2 regions of the Streptosporangium sp. NPDC006930 genome follow, and region 2 is predicted to be linked to the other one. Evidence: riboswitches for the same ligand, from Rfam matches in the RefSeq annotation. Region 2 holds a riboswitch; the other holds the start of a gene.
The links. A riboswitch is a leader RNA that binds a small molecule or an ion and turns the genes downstream of it on or off. The one in region 2 is predicted to bind glycine.

Region 1: it holds a riboswitch for glycine, as region 2 does, so the genes downstream of both, gcvP (aminomethyl-transferring glycine dehydrogenase) here and gcvT (glycine cleavage system aminomethyltransferase GcvT) in region 2, are expected to answer to the same signal.

Annotation. Positions count from the first base shown of each region.
Region 1 is NZ_JBEYID010000017.1:147,017-150,218, forward strand. Features, by position in the region: gene gcvP (aminomethyl-transferring glycine dehydrogenase) at 1-1,959, opposite strand, end outside; glycine riboswitch at 2,139-2,231, opposite strand; gene ABZ664_RS27480 (MerR family transcriptional regulator) at 2,247-2,867, opposite strand; gene ABZ664_RS27485 (bifunctional nuclease family protein) at 3,012-3,202, opposite strand, start outside.
Region 2 is NZ_JBEYID010000003.1:403,745-406,946, reverse strand. Features, by position in the region: gene ABZ664_RS08215 (3-oxoacyl-ACP reductase) at 1-730, shown strand, start outside; gene ABZ664_RS08210 (gamma-glutamyl-gamma-aminobutyrate hydrolase family protein) at 887-1,582, shown strand; glycine riboswitch at 1,654-1,752, shown strand; glycine riboswitch at 1,753-1,847, shown strand; gene gcvT (glycine cleavage system aminomethyltransferase GcvT) at 1,881-2,972, shown strand; gene gcvH (glycine cleavage system protein GcvH) at 2,969-3,202, shown strand, end outside.

The DNA of each region.
Region 1 (3,202 bases), on a different contig from region 2:
CACGCCGTGCGTGGACGGGTAGGTCACCATGATCGCGGCGAGTTGCCCGCGGTGCTTGTCGATCTTCGCGACGAGGTCGCCGAGGTCGACGTTGCCCTTGTCGTCGCAGGCGACCACGGCCACGCGCATGCCCGCCATGACGGCGCTCGCGGCGTTGGTGCCGTGCGCGGACGAGGGGATCAGGCAGACGTCGCGGCCCGACTCTCCGCGCGCGGTGTGGTAGGCGCGGATCGCCAGCAGCCCTGCGAACTCCCCTTGCGAGCCGGCGTTCGGCTGAAGCGACACGGCGTCGTAGCCGGTGACCTCGGCGAGCCAGCGCTCCAGCTCCCCGATCAGCTCGATGTAGCCCGCGGCCTGGTCCTCGGGCGCGTACGGGTGCAGCCCGGCGAACTCCGGCCAGGTGATCGGCTCCATCTCGGTGGTCGCGTTGAGCTTCATGGTGCAGGAGCCCAGCGGGATCATCGACCGGTCGAGCGCGATGTCCTTGTCCTGGAGCCTTCGCAGGTAGCGCAGCATGGCCGTCTCGGAACGGTGGCTGTGGAAGACCGGGTGGGTCAGGTAGTCGCTGACCCGCGCCAGCGCGGCGGGCAGCGCGTCGTGGGCGGCGGCGTCGAGGTCGGCCAGCACGGCGCCGCTGATCTCGAAGGCGGCCAGGACCTGCTCCAGGTGGAGCGGCTCGGTCCTCTCGTCGCAGGTGACGCCCACGTGGTCGGCGTCGACCAGGCGCAGGTTGACGCCGTTCTCGCGGGCCGTGGCGACGATCTCCTCGGCGCGGCCGGGCACCCTGGCGAGCACGGTGTCGAAGAAGGTGTCGTGCACGACCTCGACACCGCCCTGGCGCAGGCCCTCGGCGAGCACGACGGCGTACCTGTGGGTGCGCCGGCCGATTCTGCGCAGGCCCTCGGGGCCGTGGTAGACGGCGTACATGCCGGCGATCACGGCGAGCAGCACCTGCGCGGTGCAGATGTTGCTGGTGGCCTTCTCGCGGCGGATGTGCTGCTCGCGGGTCTGGAGGGCGAGCCGGTACGCGGGACGCTTGTCGGCGTCCTGGGAGACCCCCACCAGGCGGCCGGGCAACTGGCGCTGGAGACCGTCGCGGACCGCCATGTAGGCGGCGTGGGGGCCGCCGAAGCCGAGGGGGACGCCGAAGCGTTGCGAGGATCCGACGGCGATGTCGGCGCCGAGCTCGCCGGGCGCGGCCAGGAGGGTGAGGGCGAGCAGGTCGGCGGCGGCGACCACCTGGGCGCCGCGCGCGTGGGCGGCGTCGGCGATGGCGCGGAAGTCGCGGACCCTGCCGCTGGCGCCGGGATACTGCACGAGTACCCCGAAACACTCGGGAAGCTCGGCGGTGAAGTCGCTCTCGACCAGCTCGATGCCGAGCGGCTCGGCGCGGGTGCGCAGCACCGCCTTGGTCTGCGGCAGCGCGTCGGCGTCGACCACGAACACCTTCGAGGGGCCGCGGCCGGCGCGGCGGGCCAGGGTCATCGCCTCGGCGGCGGCGGTGGCCTCGTCGAGCAGGGAGGCCCCGGCGACGTCGAGGGCGGTCAGGTCGGAGACGACGGTCTGGAAGTTGATCAGGGCCTCCAGACGGCCCTGGGAGATCTCCGGCTGGTAGGGCGTGTACGCGGTGTACCAGCCGGGGTTCTCCAGGAGGTTGCGGCGGATGACGCCCGGAGTGATCGTGTCGTGGTAGCCCAGGCCGATCATCGAGGTGAGCACGGTGTTGCGCCCGGCGAGGACTCGCAGCTCCGCGAGGGCCTCGGACTCCCCTGCCGCCGGGGGCAGGCTCAGCCGTCCCGCGGAGCGGATCGCCTCGGGCACGGCCACCGCGACCAGGTCGGCTACCGAGGCGAATCCGACCGCCTCCAGCATGCGGGTCTGGCCGGCGTCGTCCGGCCCTATGTGGCGGGTGGAGAACGGCAGGGAGCCGAGTTCGCTGAGCGATGACAGGTCGGTCATTGTGAAGCCTCCCGGGACGGGGTGGAGACCGGCGCTGGGCGCGGGCGTATGCCTGGTCTCCCCCTCTGTCATCACGACCGTCTCACGCGTCGTGACCTGAGAGCTTCACCTACCCGTGGCGGGAGGCTTGCACCGTCGGTGAGGCGCACCTGGCCGGCGCGCCTGCTTTCCAGAGTTGCCTCGTCCGTGCGGTACCGGGTGCCTGAGAGATTCTGGGGAGGTTGCTCCTTCGGCGCCCCGCTCACTGTCGGGGTCTCTCCCGCACAGGGTCAGCAGCGAGTCCGAGTTTACCCGGTTCGTCGTGCTCTGCGACGGCGGGCCAGCTCATCGGCCTGATGATCGCCTAAAGGGCCCTCGCTCGACTCCGCACGTTCGCCGGGCAGATCCGCGAGGGAGCCCTCCACCTCCTGCCACACCCGTCCCAGTGCTATGCCGAAGACTCCCTGGCCGCCCTGGAGGAGGTCGATCACCTCGTCGGGCGAGGTGCACTCGTAGACGCTCACCCCGTCGCTCATCAGGGTGATCCCGGCCAGGTCGTTGACGCCCCGGTCGCGCAGGTGCTGCACGGCGATGCGGATCTGCTGGAGGGAGACTCCGGTGTCGAGGAGCCGTTTGACGACCTTGAGGACCAGGATGTCGCGAAAGCCGTAAAGGCGTTGGGAGCCGGATCCGTGGGCGGCTCTCACAGTGGGCTCGACGAGGCCGGTGCGCGCCCAGTAGTCGAGTTGCCGGTAGGTGATACCGGCCGCGGAACAGGCCGTCGGGCCCCTGTAGCCGATGTCGGCGGGCACCTTCACCGGTTGCCCGTCGAACAGCAGACCCTCTTCACCCGCGCGCTGACGTGCCGACTGGCGTCGTTTCGGGTCATCCTGATCGGCGTTTCTACCCTCGCCGCTGCTGACCGCCACGCGGACCTCCGGCTTTCTCTCATCCCACGGCCTGATCTGGGGGTTTACGCACGGCCGCAGGGTTCACATGCACCGTAGGACTGGGGCCAAGTCCAGTCAACGACCTCACTCGGCGCGTCGTGAAGCGTAAATGCACCGAAATTCCTACCCCGCGCGGCCGAAGTCCTCGGGCGTGATCGTGTCAAGGAACTCCCTGAACTTCTCCACCTCGTCCTCCTGGTCGTCGGGGATGATCACCCCCGCCTCCCGGACCACATCCTCACTCGCGAAGATACGTGCACCGGTGCGAAGTGCCAAGGCGATCGAGTCCGAGGGACGCGCGCTCACCTCCACCC
Region 2 (3,202 bases):
CGGCGCCGGAAGCGGGATCGGCCTCGCCACCGCGCGCCGGTTCGCCGCCGAAGGCGCCCGCGTCGTGTGCGTGGACCTGGACGAGACGACCGGCTCGGCGGCCGCCGAGGAGGTCGGGGGACTGTTCGTGCGGGCCGACGTGACCGACGAGGACGACGTCGCCCGCGTGTTCCAGACCGCGTTCGACACCTACGGCAGCGTGGACATCGCGTTCAACAACGCGGGCATCTCGCCGCCCGAGGACGACTCGATCCTGGAGACCGGCATCGACGCCTGGCGCCGGGTCCAGGAGGTGAACCTCACCTCGGTCTACCTGTGCTGCAAGCACGCCATCCCGTACATGCGGCGGCAGGGCAAGGGGTCGATCATCAACACCGCGTCGTTCGTCGCCGTGATGGGGTCGGCGACGAGCCAGATCTCCTACACCGCCTCCAAGGGCGGGGTGCTCGCCATGTCCCGCGAGCTGGGCGTGCAGTTCGCCCGCGAGGGGATCCGGGTGAACGCGCTGTGCCCGGGGCCGGTGAACACGCCGCTGCTGCAGGAGCTGTTCGCCAAGGACCCCGAGCGGGCGCAGCGCCGCCTCGTCCACATCCCGGTGGGCCGCTTCGCCGAGGCGTCCGAGATCGCCGCCGCGGTGGCGTTCCTCGCCTCGGACGACGCGAGCTTCATCACCGGCTCCGAGTTCCTGGTGGACGGCGGCATCTCCGGCGCGTACGTCACCCCGCTGTAGACCTCGTGTCCCTCTCCCCCGTGGGTCGTCCCGGCATGTCCCCGGCCCTTTCCCGGGTCGGCCCGCCGTGGTCGATACCGTGCGAGGAGGGGACGCGGCTCCCCCGCCCGGCTTCGGGGGCAGCCAGGAGTTCCGGCAAGAGCAAGACAGGAGATCATGTCCCGTCCCGTCATCGGCATCACCTGCTATGTCGAGCCCGCGCGCTTCACCGTCTGGGAGACGACCACCGCGCTTCTGCCGTACGACTACGTCGACCACGTGGCCCGCGCGGGCGGGCAGCCGGTGATCCTGCCCCCCGCCGGCGACCCCTCGGCGCTGGTGGAACGCCTGGACGGGCTGATCCTCGCCGGTGGCGGTGACGTCGGCCCCGAGCGGTACGGGCGGGAGCCGCACGAGCGGACCGGCTACGTCAGGCCGTTCCGCGACGACGCCGAGCTGGGACTGGTCGAGGCGGCTCTGGAGCGGGGCACGCCGTTGTTGGGGATCTGCAGGGGCATGCAGATCCTGAACGTCTCGCTGGGCGGCAGCCTCCACCAGCACCTGCCCGACGTGGTCGGCCACGCCGGGCACGCCCCGGCCCCCGGCCGGTACGGCAGGATGCCGGTGCGGCTCGCCCCCGGCAGCCACACCTCGAAGATCTTCGGGACCGGGACCGTGGAGGTGGCCCACTACCACCACCAGGCCCTCGACCGGCTCGCCGAGGGCCTCACCGTGACCGCCCACGCCGAGGACGGCACGGTCGAGGCCGTGGAAGTGGACGACCACCCCTTCGCCGTCGCCGTCCAGTGGCACCCCGAGACCGACGACGAGTCGGCTCTGTTCGAGGCGCTGGTACGGCACGCCGCCCCCTGACCGGCACGGATCGGGGCCGTGAGGGGATTTCGCTCGGCCGGTGCGGGCGGTTAGGCTGGCGGCGACACCGGTGAACCCGTGCGGGAGAGCGTCCTGACAGCCAGCCCAGGACCCCTGAAGGAGCAAGCCCTCCCCGCGAACCTCTCAAGGCAAAGGACCGTGCGGGTAGGTGCCCTCTGGAAAGCAGGTCCCACGACCTCGCCGAAGGTGAAAGTCCGGTAAAACTCGGATGAAACTCTCAGGCACCCACGACAGAGGGGGAGGATGCTCTCATCTGTCCCTTGTCTGAGGTGCGCACATGTCCCGACCTACGCCGCTGCGCGGCGTCCACGAGTCCCTCGGCGCGACGCTGACCGACTTCGCGGGCTGGCTGATGCCGCTCCGCTACGGCAGCGAGTCGGCCGAGCACAACGCGGTCCGCAAGGCGGCCGGCCTGTTCGACCTCTCCCACATGGGTGAGATCTTCGTGACGGGCCCGCAGGCCGCCGAAGCCCTCGACTACGCGCTGATCGGCCACCTCTCCGCGCTGGAACCCGGCCGCGCCCGCTACACGATGATCGTTGACGCCGGGGGAGGCGTGCTGGACGACCTGATCGTCTACCGGCTCGCCCCCGCCGAGTTCATGGTCGTCGCCAACGCCTCCAACTACCCCCGGGTGGCCGCCGAGCTGACCGGCCGCGCCAAGGGCTTCGACGCCGCGGTGGAGGACCGCTCCGACCGGTACGCACTGGTCGCGGTCCAGGGGCCGCGCTCCGTGGAGATCCTGGGCTCGCTCACCGACGCCGACCTCGAAGGGCTCAGGTACTACGCCGGCCTGCCCGCCGTCGTCGCGGGCCGCGAGGCCCTCGTCGCCCGTACGGGATACACCGGCGAGGACGGCTTCGAGTTGTTCGTCGCGGCCGAGGACGCCGAGCCGCTCTGGGCCGCCCTCACCGAGGCGGGCGCGCCGCACGGCCTGATCCCCGCGGGCCTGTCCGCCCGCGACACCCTCCGGCTGGAAGCCGGGATGCCGCTGTACGGCAACGAGCTGTCGGCCGGCCTGACCCCGTTCGACGCCGGGCTGGGCCGTGTGGTGAGGTTTGACAAACCGGGCGACTTCGTCGGCCGGGCCGCCCTCGAATCCCTCAAGGACGTCCCGCCGTCCCGCCGCCTGGTGGGCCTCGTCGCGACCGGCCGCAGGGTGCCCCGGCACGGGTATCCGGTGGTGGTCGCCGGTGACGGCGCGGTCGTCGGTGAGGTCACCAGCGGGGCGCCCTCCCAGTCACTGGGCAGGCCCATCGCGATGGCCTACGTGGACAACGACCAGTCGTCAGGACTGGCCGTCGACATCAGGGGCAGCCACGAGCCGGTCGAGATCGTCGCACTGCCTTTCTACAGGAGGAAAAAATGAGCAGCATTCCCGAGGACCTGCACTACACCAAGGAACACGAGTGGATCTCCGGCATCGATGACGGCCTCACCCTCACCGTGGGCATCACCGCCTACGCCGCCGAGGCGCTGGGTGACGTGGTCTACGTGCAGGTGCCCGAGGTCGGCGCGACGGTCGCCTCCGGTGACGCCGTCGGCGAGGTCGAGTCGACCAAGTCGGTGAGCGACATCTTCGCGCCGGTCAACGGCGAG